Regions from separate parts of the Amphritea japonica ATCC BAA-1530 genome, predicted to be linked through region 2. Evidence: predicted binding sites of a transcription regulator. Region 2 holds the regulator's gene; the other holds the start of a gene.
The links. The regulator FliA, encoded in region 2, starts transcription of late flagellar genes. The targets are predictions, from matches to a motif close to CTAAAGTTNNNNNNNNNNCNGCCGATA.

Region 1: the regulator FliA is predicted to act here: its motif matches at 5,112-5,138, upstream of AMJAP_RS13680 (flagellar protein MotY).

What each region holds. Positions count from the first base shown of each region.
Region 1 is NZ_AP014545.1:2,968,076-2,976,100, reverse strand. Features, by position in the region: gene AMJAP_RS13710 (LysR family transcriptional regulator) at 1-234, opposite strand, end outside; gene argF (ornithine carbamoyltransferase) at 351-1,256, opposite strand; gene AMJAP_RS13700 (aspartate aminotransferase family protein) at 1,298-2,482, opposite strand; gene grxD (Grx4 family monothiol glutaredoxin) at 2,784-3,116, shown strand; gene AMJAP_RS13690 (peroxiredoxin) at 3,281-3,883, shown strand; gene rnt (ribonuclease T) at 4,194-4,814, opposite strand; gene AMJAP_RS13680 (flagellar protein MotY) at 5,211-6,059, shown strand; gene AMJAP_RS13675 (argininosuccinate synthase) at 6,209-7,429, shown strand; gene AMJAP_RS13670 (tetratricopeptide repeat protein) at 7,575-8,025, shown strand, end outside.
Region 2 is NZ_AP014545.1:660,752-668,776, forward strand. Features, by position in the region: gene flhA (flagellar biosynthesis protein FlhA) at 1-251, shown strand, start outside; gene flhF (flagellar biosynthesis protein FlhF) at 275-1,792, shown strand; gene AMJAP_RS03060 (MinD/ParA family protein) at 1,855-2,670, shown strand; gene AMJAP_RS03065 (RNA polymerase sigma factor FliA) at 2,695-3,405, shown strand; gene AMJAP_RS03070 (chemotaxis response regulator CheY) at 3,482-3,856, shown strand; gene AMJAP_RS03075 (protein phosphatase CheZ) at 3,866-4,687, shown strand; gene AMJAP_RS03080 (chemotaxis protein CheA) at 4,700-6,892, shown strand; gene AMJAP_RS03085 (protein-glutamate methylesterase/protein-glutamine glutaminase) at 6,988-8,019, shown strand; gene AMJAP_RS03090 (flagellar motor protein) at 8,016-8,025, shown strand, end outside.

The DNA.
Region 1 (8,025 bases), 1.5 Mb from region 2:
ATTGCGAATCATCGGTAACACATCATCAGCCAGAGTCAGTATCCGCTGGCCAGCACTGGTAAAACAGATGGGCTTGGTTTTGCGAATAAACAGAGAGCAATCGAGGCGATCTTCAAGATCTTTAATCTGATGAGACAGTGCTGATTGGGTCAGATGAATGCGTTCGGCAGCTTCTACCAGACTGCCTGAGTCCCTCAGTGCAGAAAGTGTCTTGAGATGTCGAAGTTCGATCATGCCGTCATGCCTCAATAAATGTGCGTTTGAAACAGAGTATAGTATGAATTTCACTCATGCGGGATCTTTGAGTGATATAGAGCCTGCTGGGGTGCAGGCTCTATCGGCAATGAGCTCTACTTTATCAGTAGAAACTCCAGCAGCGCTTTTTGCGCGTGAAGGCGGTTTTCCGCTTCATCAAATACAACTGAGCGTGGATCGTCCATCATCTCTGCACTGACTTCTTCGCCGCGATGGGCTGGCAGACAGTGCATGAAAATAGCGCTTTCATCCGCCTGATCAAGCAGTTCGGTGGTCACCTGGTAGCCTGCAAATGCTTGCTCTCGCTCTTTTTGTTCCTCTTCCTGGCCCATTGAAGCCCAAACGTCGGTAACGATAAGGTGGCTGCCTTGTACGGCTTCTTCCGGTGTGCGGAAGATAGTTACCCGGTCACTGTTGGTCGCAACCAGCTCAGGATCAGGATCGAACCCTTCAGGGCAGGCTATCTGGAGTTTAAAATCGAACTGGCGGGCGGCATTAATGTAGGAGTGACACATATTATTGCCATCACCTATCCAGCTGACGGTTTTACCTTTGATATCACCCCGGTGCTCGAGAAACGTCTGCATATCGGCTAACAGCTGACAGGGATGATAGTCATCGGTGAGAGCGTTGATGACCGGTACTTTTGAGTTGGCGGCAAAGCTGGTAACAGTTTCGTGCTCAAAGGTACGAATCATAACTGCGTCGCACATGCTTGAAATCACTTTTGCACTGTCTTCGATAGGTTCGCCACGGCCAAGCTGGGTGTCTCGTGATGAGAGAAACAGAGCGTGTCCGCCAAATTGAGCCATGCCTGCCTCAAAAGAGACCCGTGTACGGGTGGATGATTTTTCAAAAATCATCGCCAGAACCTGGTTTTTTAAAGGTTCGTAAATTTCGCCGCTGTTGCGGATCTGTTTTAATTCAACCGCTCTGTGAATCAGCTTGTTAAGCTCGTCAGGGGTTAAATCCAGCAGTGTTAAGAAGTGTCGTGTTGTCATAGTTCAGTGGGCCTGAATAAACAGGCCTTGCTCAGATTCTGTTATTCGTCAGCCATGTAGACTTTGATAATGCGGGATACTGTATTGACCAGTAGCTCCGCTTCGGTGTCGCTCATAATAAGAGGCGGTAGCATACGTACCACTTTGCCACCACCGGTAACGTTGAGTAGTACGCCTTTAACCTTAGAAAGAACCGCTAGTTCGGAGCCCGCTTCGCTTAACTCAATCGCAATCATCAGGCCTTTGTTGCGAATCTCTTTAACGTAGGATGCATCACCTAGTTGAGCGCGGAAGCCATCAGCAATCATGTCGCCCAGTTTGCCAGCGCGCTGGTCTAACTTTTCATCTGTGATGGTATCGACGACTGCCAATGCAGCGGCGCAGCATAGTGGGTTGCCGCCATAAGTTGAACCATGGGTGCCAGGTACCAATACTTCGGTCGCTTTACCCCGGGCCAGACAAGCTCCGATTGGGACACCGTTACCCAGGCCTTTAGCGGTCGTAACGACATCGGGAAGGATGTTGTTCTGCTGGTATGCAAAGTAGCTTCCGGTCCGCCCATTACCTGTCTGCACTTCGTCGAGCATTAATAGCATGTCGTTTGCATCACAGAGTTCGCGTAGTTGATTCAGGTAGTCATCGGCTGGAATGATAACACCGCCTTCCCCCTGAATAGGCTCAACAAGAATGGCTACAACGCTGGCGTTGTTGGCAATAATATTCTTTACTGCGTCGACATCGTTATAGGGTGCACGTACAAATCCGCTGACCAGTGGTTCAAAACCGGCCTGAGCAGAACGGTTGCCTGTAGCGCTCAGGGTAGCCATAGTCCGGCCGTGAAAAGAGCCTTCCATGACGATAGTGGCAGGCTTGTCGATGCCTTTGGCATGTCCGTAACGACGCGCCAGTTTTATGGCTGCCTCGTTTGCTTCAGCGCCGGAGTTGCCGAAGAATACGTTGTCCATACCGGAGATCTTTGTCAGCCGTTCAGCCAGTAGCTCCTGATTGGGTATGGTATAGAGGTTGGATGTATGAATGAGCTGGCTAGCCTGCTCACTGATAGCTGTAGTGACGGCTGGATGTGCATGGCCCAGACCGCATACTGCGATACCGCTGAGTGCATCCAGATATTTGTTGCCGTCAGTATCAAACAGCCAGCAGCCTTCGCCGTGATCAAATGCTACTGAAAGACGCGAGTAAGTATTCATAACGGGCTGTATAGACATCATTGTCCCTCTATGTAACGCAAAACGGCAGCTTTTTGAGGCTGCCGAACGGAAAACCAGCCATTCTATGTACTTGCCAGACAATAAGCAAGATAGAGAATGTAACTTGAGATTTAGTATGCTTGCCCCCATATAGTTTCAGATACCGTTTTTCTAATCAGCGTATCTTTATAAGGCTGAGTATTAATGCTGAATTTTTTCAGTTATACCTGAGTAAATTAATCAGGTTTATGTTAGAATTTCGACACTAAAATTGATGTATGCCGGACTTCTGGCGACCAGTAAAAACATAGGTAGGTTTATGAGCGTTGTAGATACTATTAAAGAGCAGATTGAGTCCAACGATATCCTCTTGTATATGAAGGGGACTCCCCGTTTCCCTCAGTGTGGCTTCTCTTCCCGTGCGTCTGAAGCGATTATGTCTTGTGGGGCTCGCTTCGCATTTGTCAATATTCTGGAAAGTCCGGAAATCCGTGCGGAACTCCCTAAGTATGCAAACTGGCCAACCTTTCCGCAGCTGTGGGTTAAGGGAGAGTTGATTGGCGGTTGCGACATTATTGCTGAGATGGCGGCGAACGGAGAGCTCAAAGAGCTGATTGATACTGTTGTCGTTGAAGATGATGCCGCTGAGTGATAGTTGCGGGTCATAGGTATTGTTTATCAGTTGTATAGTTGTCTTTTATTAGTGTTATAAAGTCTCTGCAACTAAGATATCTGTAGAATTTTATGGCATGTTGATTGAGTAATATTTTGCTTATTCATTTAGCGTTTAACGTTTTACTTAAATGGAGATAGAAAATGGGCGTATTAGTAGGTAAGCAGGCTCCGGATTTTACCGCTGCAGCGGTACTGGGTAATGGCGATATTGTTGATGCATATACTTTGTCCGAAGCGACTAAAGGTAAGAAGGCTGTAGTATTCTTCTACCCATTGGATTTTACATTTGTATGTCCTTCTGAGCTGCTGGCTTTTGATCACCGCATTGAAGAGTTCAAAAAGCGTAATGTTGAAGTGATCGGTGTTTCTATCGATTCTCATTTCTCTCACAACGCTTGGCGTAACACCCCTATTGACCAGGGTGGTATCGGTCCGGTTAATTACACGCTGGTTGCTGATATGACTCACAGCATCTGTCAGGCTTATGATGTTGAATCTGAAGGCGGCATGGCTTTCCGTGGTTCATTCCTGATTGATGAAGATGGTCAGGTTCGTCACCAGGTAGTTAACGATCTGCCATTGGGTCGTAACGTTGACGAAATGTTGCGTATGGTTGATGCGCTTGCATTCCACCAGGCTAACGGCGAAGTTTGCCCGGCTGGCTGGACTGAAGGTGACAAAGGTATGGATGCGTCGCCTGCAGGCGTAGCTGCTTACCTGAGCGAGAACGCTGACTCTTTGTAATATTGAAGAGTAGCTGTTAGATAAAAAAACGCGCCTTTGGCGCGTTTTTTTGTGTCTGATGGATGTTACTCGTGGCCCGGAAGAGCTCGCTTTATGTCGGTAGGAGCGGCTTCCAGCCGCGAGCAGTACTAGACGAGTTGATTCGCGGCTGAAAGCCGCTCCTGCAATAAAAACTGTTTTGCTGGTTGTGTGTGGGCTAAAAATTTTGAGCAACGCGTATCGCTTATGCGTTTGGTCTGCTTTTTCTTTACTGGCAAGGACGCAGTCGCGTCTAACCCATAGTTAGTCGCGCAGCGAGGCTCGGATTTTACTATTCGTACCGGTCTTCCATCATCTGCCAGCCGCCCAGGTCTTTCCAGCGGTTCACGATCATGCAGAAAAGCTCAGCAGTTTTCATGGTGTCGTACAAGGCGGAGTGGGCTTGGTTTCCATCAAAGTCGATATCAGCCAGGTCGCAAGATTTTGCCAGTACGGTATGGCCTACGGCCAGGCCGGCCAGCGTGGCAGTATCAAACGTTGAAAAAGGATGAAACGGGTTGCGTTTGATATCGCAGCGTTCAGATGCAGCTGTTACGAAGCCGTGATCAAAAGAGGCGTTGTGACCTACTAAAATTGCGCGTTTGCAGCTGTGTGCTTTGACCGCTTTTCGAATAGGTTTGAATATTTTTTCCATCGCTTCTGCTTCAGGGATAGCGCCCCGTAACGGGTTGTACGGGTCAATTCCAGTAAAGTCCAAAGCGGCTTTTTCAAGGTTGGCGCCTTCGAAGGGCTCGACGTTGAATTCATAGCTTTCATCTATCAGGAGGTTGCCGTCGTCATCCATTGTCAGGGTGACAGCTGCAATTTCCAGCAGAGCGTCTGTCTGGGCATTAAATCCGGCAGTCTCTACATCGATGACAACGGGTAGGTAGCCCCGAAAACGGTTAGACATTGGGTGCTGGTACTGTGCGCTTCTGTTCAATGCAGGTCCTTAGTGGCCGTTTATATCGGCCAAGATATGTGATTTAGCTGTGCTCAAGTGTAAAGACTTGAGTGGGTTTTAACAATTACCTAAGCAAGAGTCAGTCAGCTTATTCATAAAGTGTTAAAGTTTGGGGGTGGGTCAGCACTAAAATAGCCATTTGTTTTGTCATAGTATTTGCAAAGGTCCGGATAATTTTCGAAGCTATCTTTCGTGCATATAGCTGTTTTATTGCTTGCAGGTACTCCACAGAGCGTATGCATCTTTCTAAAGCTTGTCGTCTCTGTGCCGATACAGTGCAGGCCTTTAGAGGAAGGCCGAAGTGCTTATTCTATTCTCTTAATTTCAGATGGATGTCGGTTGTATATGCGCGTTGCCATTTTAGTGTTGCTTTCAGTGATGTCCCTGCCTGTATTTGCGGTCGGTTATGCTGCGTCTATCGAGCAATCTAAGTGGGAACTGGAGGCCTCAAAATTCAGCTGTCGTTTATCTCAGGTAATTCCCTTGTTTGGTGAAGGAGAGTTTAATCATGAAGCCGGGGAGACCGTTCGCTTTATTTTGAAGCCGATGCAGGGGCATGGTTTGAAGGGCAGTGTGCAGTTGCTGGAGGAGGCGTCCCCCTGGCAACCAGGTATAGCGACCCGGCAGATTGGCAAGGTTACCTTTGCTGCTAATGGGTCGATTGCTGTGCCGACAGGATACTCTCAGCAGATGCTGGCTAGCCTGTATCGGGGGAGAAAGCCTACTTTTCTGGCTCAGAACTGGGCTGAAACCGGTGAGTCTGTTCGTATAGGGCTATCGGCAGCTAATTTTCCTCCAGCCTATGCAGCGTATTCAGACTGTATCACAGAGCTATTGCCGGTTAATTATCGCCAAATAGCGCGTACGGCGGTGCTGTTCCCCTCAGCGCAATGGCGGTTGTCTGATTCCACTAAGGCGCGGCTTGATCTGATTGCGATCTATGTTAACAATGATGAGACTGTGAACTCGGTTTATGTCGATGGTCACTCTGATGCTCAGGGGCGTCGACTGGCGAACCGGGATCTATCCAAAAAGCGCGCGGAAGTCGTGGCTGATTATCTGGAAAAGAAGGGCGTGAATCCGGATATGATCACCACCCGATATCACGGTGAACGCTACCCCGTGGCACAAAAGAATGATCGTGCCACCCGTGAGCGGAGTCGTCGTGTGACCATACGCTTAGACCGGGATTAATCGTCCCGTCTTTTATCCATAAAGCCTGTATATAACCCTCTGTAACTCTGGCGTAATCATGGTACAATTGCGCCCTTTCTGATTTTGTGTGTCCGCTAGAGGCTATGTCGCTCTCTACGGGGCTGATTTTGCGTTTGGAGCCTCTCTATATGTCTGATATCAAAAAGGTTGTGCTGGCCTATTCCGGCGGCCTTGATACTTCTGTGATCGTACGCTGGTTGCAGGATACTTATAACTGTGAAGTTGTTACTTTTACTGCTGACCTGGGTCAGGGTGAAGAAGTAGAACCAGCCCGTGCGAAAGCTGAAGCGCTGGGTGTTAAAGAGATCTATATCGAAGATTTGCGGGAAGAATTTGTCCGTGACTTCGTTTTCCCTATGTTCCGTGCGAACACTATCTATGAAGGCGAGTACCTGCTGGGTACCTCTATAGCGCGTCCACTGATTGCTAAGCGCCTGATTGAGATTGCTAATGAGACGGGTGCTGATGCGATCTCTCATGGTGCGACGGGCAAAGGAAATGATCAGATTCGTTTCGAGCTGGGTGCATACGCGCTTAAGCCGGGCGTGGCGGTTATTGCGCCATGGCGTGAATGGGACCTGACCTCCCGTGAAACGTTGATGAAGTATTGCGAAGAGCATGATATTCCGGTCGACTTCTCTAATAAAAAGAAGAAATCACCTTATTCTATGGATGCTAACCTTCTGCATATCTCCTACGAGGGCGATATTCTGGAAGATCCATGGGCTGAAGCTGAAGATGATATGTGGCGCTGGTCTGTGTCACCTGAAGAAGCTCCTGATCAAGCGACCTACATGGATCTGACTTACGAGAAGGGTGATATTGTAGCGATCGACGGTAAGGCTATGAGCCCTGCGACGGTGCTTGAGTACCTGAATAAGGTCGGTGGCGAAAATGGCATTGGTCGTTTAGATATCGTTGAAAACCGTTTTGTAGGCATGAAGTCCCGGGGCTGCTATGAAACCCCAGGGGGCACCATCATGTTGCGCGCGCATCGTGCAATTGAGTCTATCACTCTGGATCGTGAAGCGGCGCATCTGAAAGACGAGCTGATGCCGCGTTATGCGAAAGTTATCTATAATGGTTTCTGGTGGTCCGAAGAGCGTAAGATGCTTCAGCAGATGATCGATGAATCCCAGCGGTATGTGAATGGCGATGTTCGTCTGAAGCTATACAAAGGCAACGTGATTGTTGTGGGTCGTCGTTCTGAAGATACGCTGTTTGATGAAAGCATTGCGACGTTTGAAGATGATGCGGGTTCGTATGATCAGAAAGATGCTGCGGGTTTCATTAAATTGAATGCGCTGCGCATGCGTATCGAAGCGGGCAAAGGTCGCGATCTTTCATAAGTCAGGCTTTGTTGGCTCTATCGATAAAAAAAACCCCGTTATGTCACCATAACGGGGTTTTTTTGTGGCCTAATCCCGTGGCTGTGGCTTTGATAATAGTCTGATTTATATGATACTTTGATATTCATTCCCAAATGTAGAGTTTATGGAAATCAACTACTCAGATAAGAAAGTACTGATTGTTGATAATCGCCTGGAAGATCTTGCTGAACTCAAGATGATCCTGGGGAATATGGGGGTGCCTGACATTCAGGTCGCTTCCTCCGTCAATATGGCTCTGGTGTTGTTGCGGGAGCTGTCGTTTGATCTCTGCTTTGTAGTGTTTGATCAGGGCAAGGACCATAAGAATGGGCTGCAACTGATACAAGAGGCAACAGCAGAAGGCGTCCGCAAGTTCTCTACCATCTTTACCCTTATTGTTGATCCGGAGCGGTCTAAACTTTTGTTTGGCTCATTGGATAGCTCCCCCGATACCTATATATCAAAGCCCTACGCTGAATCTAAGCTACGCTTTCGCATTGAAAAGATTATGCGGATTAGAGAGGTGCTGCTGCCGCTGGAAGAACTGATGGATCAGGGGGAACTACAAGCGGCGC
Region 2 (8,025 bases):
GTGATGGTTTGGTGATTGAGCCAACGATGGCTGAGCGATTACAAAGCTCTCTTGCAGACGTAGCGCAGCAGCAAGAGATTGCAGGGCGAGCGTCGATTTTATTGGTTGCTGCGCCTATCAGGCCGTTGTTGGCAAAGTTTGTTCGCTATGGGGAAAATCAGATCAGTGTGCTCTCCTATCAGGAAATTCCTGAAAACAAACGGGTGACAATTATTGCTACAGTGGGTGGACAGGGTCAGGCCGGTGTCTGATCAGGTAAATAATAGAGACGGTTATGAAAGTTAAACGCTTTTTTGCTCCGGATATGAGACAGGCTATGCAGCGGGTTAGGGATGAGATAGGTCCTGACGCTGTCATTGTGTCTAATCACCGCGTTGCGGGTGGTGTCGAAGTTGTGGCTGCACATGAGCATGAATACGAGGCAGCGCAGCAGGAATTCAAGCGTAAGCGGGCGGCGGAAAGCTCCAAAAAACAGCAAGGTAAGCTGAAAAGTAATCTTGCAGAAGAGTTGCGCAAGGCACAGGCTCGTATTGCGACAGCCCAGGATGGTGGTGCTGAGCCGCGTCAAAAAAATCGCCAGATGGATGGTGATGATGAAGAACTCAATGAAATTCTCGATACCCTTAAAAAGCGACAGCGTGGAAGGGCTTATCAGGCGCCGCGTGTAGAAGAAAAGCCTGCTAAGGTGATGCGTCCGCAGTTAGATCCTTCCCGGCAAGAACGACAGATGGCGTCTCCTGTAGAGCCTGTTCATCAGGGGGTGGATGATGAGCGTGAGGTTATTCAATCGTTAAAGCTGGAGATTGACTCACTTAAAAATATTTTAAGCCAGCCCCAGGCTTCGCCCCAGAGAGTCGTTGAATCGCACGCTGCTCCAGCTTCTGAACGCTCACGACCGACAGCGAGTCCCATCGCGCCGAAAAAACCAAAACCTCGCCATGAATTGGCTGACTCCTCAGTTGTAAAGGTGGAGCGAAGACTTGAACGAATTGGTTTAGGGCCGCAGATTAGTCGTCAGCTATCCGCAACAGTTGGAGATGATGATGTGCTGGATGATGCATGGCGCTCTGCTCTGACTCGCTTTAGCGATAATATTCCAGTGATGGGAGAGGACTTTGTTGAGCGAGGAGGAATGATTGCGTTTGTTGGGCCGACCGGTGTGGGAAAAACGACTACGATTGGAAAGCTGGCTGCTCGCTATGTATTGAAGCATGGTAGCTCTAGCGTGGCGTTGGTAACAACGGATTCATTTAGGATAGCTGCGCATGAGCAGTTGCTGACTTTCGGTCGTATCCTGGATGTGCCTGTACGGGTTGTGGATGAGAATAACCCTCTGGAGGAGGTTTTGACTTCCCTCCGGGGTAAGCGGTTAGTGTTAATTGATACGGCAGGTATGAGTGCTCATGAGCCCCATACTCAGGCACAGCTAAGTATGTTGGATGAGGTGACTGTCAGAATGAAAAAGCTGTTAGTCCTGTCTTGTTCGAGTCAGCGTCATGTTATTGAGAGTGCTTACGAAACTTATGCGCCACTTGGGCTGCATGGTTGTGTGCTGAGTAAGCTTGATGAGTCGGGTAATCTTGGCGAAGCACTGGATCTGGTGATGGAAAATGGGTTGTCAGTGAGTTACGTAACTGATGGGCAGAGAGTGCCGGATGATATTGATGTAGCGCATAAGAAAGATCTGGTGAGTCGGGCGGTGGTAACCGCGCAAAAGGCGAGTCGTAGTCACAGGGTTTTCAGCGAGCACCAGCAGGAGCGTCTGGCCCGGGATGAACAATGGGAGAACTGAGTTGCTAATAAAGCAGATTGCAGCGAGAACGTTGGAATACATGGCCGTAATGGATGGTTGGAATGAATAGTTCCAGACCGGTCAAAGTTATTGCGGTCACCGGTGGTAAGGGTGGTGTAGGTAAAACTAACGTCTCTGTGAATATGAGTCTCGCGCTGGGAGAGATGGGTCATCGTGTTGTTTTAATGGATGCGGACCTTGGACTGGCAAACGTTGATGTTCTTTTAGGTGTTAAAACTGAGCGTGATATTTCGAATGTGCTCTCGGGTGAATGCAGTCTTAAGGATTTGCTGGTAGAGGTGGATACCAATGTCAGAATTGTGCCCGCTGCTTCAGGTACGCAGGAAATGACATCGCTGAGCGTGCACGAGCATTCCGAACTGATTCATGCCTTCAGTGAAATTGCCGATGATCTTGATGTTCTGGTTATTGATACTGCAGCGGGTATTTCCGATGCAGTAGTGAGTTTTGTTAAAGCGGCACAGGATGTAGTAGTTGTCGTCTGTGATGAGCCTACTTCCATCACTGATGCTTATGCGTTGATGAAGTTGCTTAACAGGGATTACAAGATGACTCGCTTCCGCGTACTGGCGAATATGGTTCGCTCTGAGCAGGAGGGGCGCAATATGTACAGTAAGCTGCTGACAGTAACTGATAGGTTTCTTGATGTGACCCTTCAATACCTGGGGGCAATCCCTTATGATGAGTCAGTAAGAAAGGGTGTGAGGCAGCAACGTGCTGTTTTAAAAGCATTTCCCCGGAGTAAAGCGTCGCTGGCTTATAAACAGTTAGCGACAAAGGTTGACGCCTGGCCAGTACCCTCAAATCCGCGGGGGCATCTTGAATTTTTTGTTGAGCGTTTGGTTAGTGGCGCCTGAATAACCGGAGTCAGAGTATCCTCTATGTATAATCAGCTTCAGTTTCGCTCAAGTCAGGAAATAATTGAGCAGCATGGTACTTTGGTAAAGCGAATTGCCCATCACTTGTTGGCGCGATTACCGAATACTGTTGTGCTGGAAGACTTGATTCAGGCAGGTATGGTGGGTTTGTTAGAAGCGGCAAAAAAATATGATGCCAGCAAAGGGGCTAGTTTTGAAACGTATGCGGGTATCCGTATTCGTGGTTCTATCATCGATGAAGTGCGTAGGGGGGACTGGACACCGCGTTCGGTGCACCGAAATGGTCGCCGGGTGGCTGAAGCGGTTCAGGTAATTGAGACGCGCACCGGGCGGGATGCCCAAGATGGGGAGGTTGCTGCTGAACTTAATATCAGTGTGACTGAATATCATGCATTATTAAAAGATTCAGCAGAGAGTCGGCTATTTAGTTTTGATAAGCTCACCAGTCCTCAGGATGACGGGCCGGGAGAATATATTGCCGGTAGTGAACCTGATCCTTCTGAACAGTTTGAACAGGAAGATTTTGTTAAAGCGATCGCCCAGGAAATTAAAGGCTTACCGGAAAGAGAAAAACTGGTGTTATCTCTGTATTACGATCAGGAGCTCAACCTGAAAGAGATTGGCAAAGTGCTCGGTGTTAGTGAGTCAAGGGTGAGTCAGATACATAGTCAAGCTGCGCTGCGTTTACGTAGTCGTTTAAAAGAGTGGCGGTAAGGTTCGGAGGTTTATGCCCACGTTCTGAGACCGTCGTACAGTATTTGTGTTAGGAGGGATTGTCTTGAATAAAGACATGAAAATTCTGGTTGTAGATGATTTCTCAACGATGCGGCGGATTATCAAAAATCTGTTACGTGATTTAGGCTTTACTAATATTGTTGAGGCCGATGATGGCGCAACAGCGTTACCTATTTTGAAGTCTGGTGGCATTGATTTTCTGGTGACCGATTGGAACATGCCAAAGATGAATGGTATCGACCTTCTGAAGCATGTGCGGGCCGATCCTGAGTTGCGCCACATTCCTATTCTAATGGTGACAGCAGAAGCTAAGCGTGAACAGATTATTGCGGCTGCTCAGGCCGGTGTGAACGGTTATATAATAAAACCGTTTACTGCGGGTGTGCTGAAGGAAAAAATTGCTAAGATTTTCGAACGCCTGCAGGGCTAGGAGGCGCGCATGTCTGATATAGATGCTATTCAGGATCAACGTCGTTTCGAATTAGAGTTGAAAACGCGCGCTGAAGAGTTGGTGGAACTGCTGAAGCAGGGCGATATACCCCAGGCGATGCAGTTAGTGCAGCAACTAAATGAGCTACGACACCAGGCGCTTTATCATGAAGTGGGAAAACTGACCCGGGCGGTTCATGACGCGATAGTGGGTTTTACTGATGATGTCAGTAGCACTGAGCTATTACAGGACTCCAAACACCATATCGCTTCTATTTCCGATGCCAGTGATCGCCTTTCTTATGTGATTGAACTCACCGAAAGCAATGCACATAAAACGATTGATCAGGTAGATGAATCGTTGCAGTTGGTTAGACAGCTCGAACAGGGTTTTCAACTGCGTAAAGGGTTGCTCGAAGAGTTAGCTGCCGTAAAAAGCGAAAAACCTGAACTGGCGGATTTGCATCAGAAGCTGTGTTGCTATGCAGAAGACCATTCCGAGGCACTCGCTGATCTCAAAGAGCGTTTGACTGCGATTATGCTGGCGCAAGAATATCAGGATATTACCGGTCAGCTGATTAAGCGTGTTATTCAGCTGGTGACCGATATTGAAAATGAGCTGGTAGGCTTGATGGAAGTCGCATCGAGGGTAAATAGCCTGGGTGTTTTATCTTCGGATTCCCAGACTGATTTGCCGGACTCTCAAGATAAAGAGAAGCCGCAACGGTCTGCGATTGAAGCTGAAGGTCCGCAAATGGCCGGTCGTAATAAAACTGAGGTCGCATCCAATCAGGATGATGTGGATGATCTTCTTTCCAGTCTGGGCTTTTAACGGGTAAATCGTATGTCCTTAGATGTTGATCAGGAAATTCTTGAAGATTTTTTAGTTGAAGCTGGAGAGATCTTAGAGCTGCTATCGGAGCAGTTGGTTGATCTTGAGCAGCACCCTGAAGATCGGGAATTGCTTAATGCTATCTTCCGTGGCTTTCATACGGTTAAAGGTGGCGCTGGATTCCTACAGCTTGATCCTATGGTTGACTGCTGTCACAGCGCTGAAAACCTTTTTGACCAATTGCGCAATGATGCATTAAAAGTATCCGCGGGTTTGATGGATTTGGTGCTTCAGGCGCTGGATAGCATTAATGCAATGTTTGAGGCGGTTCAACAGGGAAGTTATCCCGATGTGGCAGATCCTCAGTTGTTGGCTGGCTTGAATGCAATGGCTGCAGGTCAGGTAGTGGCAGCGAGTCCGGCTCCTTCTGCTGCACCAGTAGATACATCACCGCAAACCGATGCGACAGTGAGTGCAGAGTTCGATCAGTTAGTGGCGGACTTGGGCAGTGAAGAGCTCTCTCTTCCCGACAGTGGGGTGTTATCAAACGACCTGATTACAGAAGATGAGTTTGATGATCTGCTCGATAAGTTGCATGGGCCTGCAGGTGCGCCAGGGTTGGCTACTGAGCCTGCGATAGCCCTGGATCCAAATTTGATTACAGAGGATGAATTCGAGAGTTTACTGAATGAGCTCCATGGTCCAAGTGGTGCGCCCGGACTTAGTTCCGTTGATGTTGAGGCTGGGAGTGCGGATGCCAATGCTGAGTTTGATCAGCTGCTGGGTGATGGGTTGTCGCCTGTATCTGCGCCTGTAGCTCAGGCCTCTGCCGGAATCCCTACTGATCTGATCACCGATGATGAATTTGAGCATCTGCTGGATGATCTTCAGGCAACTGGCCAAGGGGCGTTTTCTCAAAATGTGGCTGCCGCACCGGCACCGGCAGCTGTGCCGGCTAAGCCTGAGCCGAAGCCTGAACCCAAGCCCAAACCCAAACCTAAAGCGCCAGTGTCAGCTAAAACACAGACTACAAAACCGGTGGCTGAAAGTAATGTCAGGGTTGATACCCGCTTGCTTGATCAGATCATGAATATGGTGGGTGAGTTAGTTCTGGTGCGAAACAGGTTAGTCAGACTCGGTTCCGAAAAGGATGATGGAGATCTGAGTAAGGCTCTTGGGTCATTGGATATGGTGACCGCTGATCTACAGATGTCTGTTATGAAAACCCGGATGCAACCGGTTAAAAAAGTATTTGGGCGTTTCCCTCGTCTGGTACGTGATCTTTCTAGACAGCTGAATAAAGAGGTTAATCTGGAGCTGCGGGGAGAAGAGACTGATCTGGATAAAAATCTGGTTGAAGCCCTGGCGGATCCGCTAATTCATCTGGTCCGTAATGCAATAGATCACGGTATCGAAGAGCCTGAAGTTCGGATTAATAACGGCAAGTCAGGCCAGGGTCACGTGTTACTGTCTGCAGAGCAGGAAGGGGATCATATTCTGCTTGTGATCCAGGACGATGGCGCGGGTATGGATCCGGAGAAGCTACGTAGCTTAGCTATAAAGCGGGGTATGCTTGATCCCGAAGCTGCTGCTCGTTTGAGTGATCATGAGTGTTATAACCTGATATTTGCAGCGGGATTTTCGACAAAAGAGCAAATCTCGGATGTATCGGGTCGTGGCGTGGGCATGGATGTGGTGAAAACCAAAATTACCCAGCTCAATGGTAAACTCGATGTCGATTCAAATCTTGGTCTGGGATCGCGAATAGAGATTCAGGTGCCGCTGACACTGGCGATTATGCCAACCTTAATGGTGTTGTTGAAAGACCAGGCGTTTGCTTTACCGTTGGTGAATGTTAATGAAATCTTTAACCTGGATCTTACCCAGATAAATATGGTTGAAGGTCAGCAGGTGATTATCGTCCGCGATAAGGCGATGCCTTTGTTTCACCTGAAGCGATGGTTGTTAAAGGGGCATGAGAAAGAACCATTGCCAGAGAATGGACATGTGGTGATCACTAATATCGGTAACATGCAGGTTGCCTTCATTGTGGATCAATTAGTAGGACAGGAGGAGGTGGTCATTAAACCGCTTGGTTCCGTCTTGCATGGTACTCCAGGACTTTCCGGCGCAACTATTACCGGCGACGGAAAAATTGCACTTATCGTAGATATTCCTAGTTTGTTAAAGGCCTATGCGAACTGATTCTTGTCGCTCTAGATTCAGGTGCAGGGGAACTGTATGACAGTTCGGGTTTTAGTTGTCGATGACTCGGTTTTTTTCGTAACCGAATCAGTCAGATGCTGGCTGCGCATTCAGGTATTCAAGTTGTTGATACAGCGAAGAATGGGAAAGAGGCTGTCGCGAAAGTAAAGCAGCTGAAGCCTGATGTCGTTACGATGGATGTGGAAATGCCGGAAATGGATGGCATAACGGCGTTGAAACTAATCATGGCTGAAAATCCTTGTCAGGTGGTGATGTTGTCCTCGCTGACGCGACGCAGTGCTGCGGTTACGCTCGAAGCTCTGGCATTGGGCGCGGTCGATTATATGGAAAAGGATGCCAGGGCATGGGTGGCAGATTCCGCAACGACTGGTATGGCGCTGGTTGACAAAATTATAGCGTTGGGGGGGCGAAAACAAACGGTTTCTCGCCCGTTAACACCAATGAAATCAGAGCCTGAACATGTCTCAAACAGCAAGATAGATGCAGTGCCTGAGGTTGAAATTCCCGTTTCTGTTGATACGCTTCCAAAGTTTCCTGATTGTAAAATTGTGACTATAGGCTCTTCTACCGGAGGCCCTGCTGCTTTGCAGACTATTCTCACGGGACTACCGGGCGACTTTCCAGTGCCTGTTCTGCTAACTCAGCATATGCCTAAAGCGTTTACTACTGTATTTGCCCGCAGGCTGAATGATCTGTGTGCTATAAAAGTTAAAGAGGCAGAGGATGGGGATCAACTGTTACCGGGGTGCGCATATCTGGCTCCGGGCGGGCAACAAATGATTATTGATCCACTAAACGCTGCGAAACTAATTATTCGTGAAAGTGATGAACGGATGACTTATAAGCCCAGTGTTGATCTGACGTTTGCATCGGTTGCTAAAGGGTATGGTTCACGGGTATTAGCAATTGTTCTGACCGGGATGGGAGCCGATGGCTGCGATGGTGCAAGAATGTTGAAAAAAGCGGGTGCCCGAGTGTGGGCTCAGGACAAAGACAGTAGTACTATCTTTGGTATGCCTAAAGCGGTTATTACAGCAGAGCTCGCAGATGCCGTGCTAAATATTGATAATATCAGACAGACTTTAACTCACTGGGGACAACGATGAATCTGA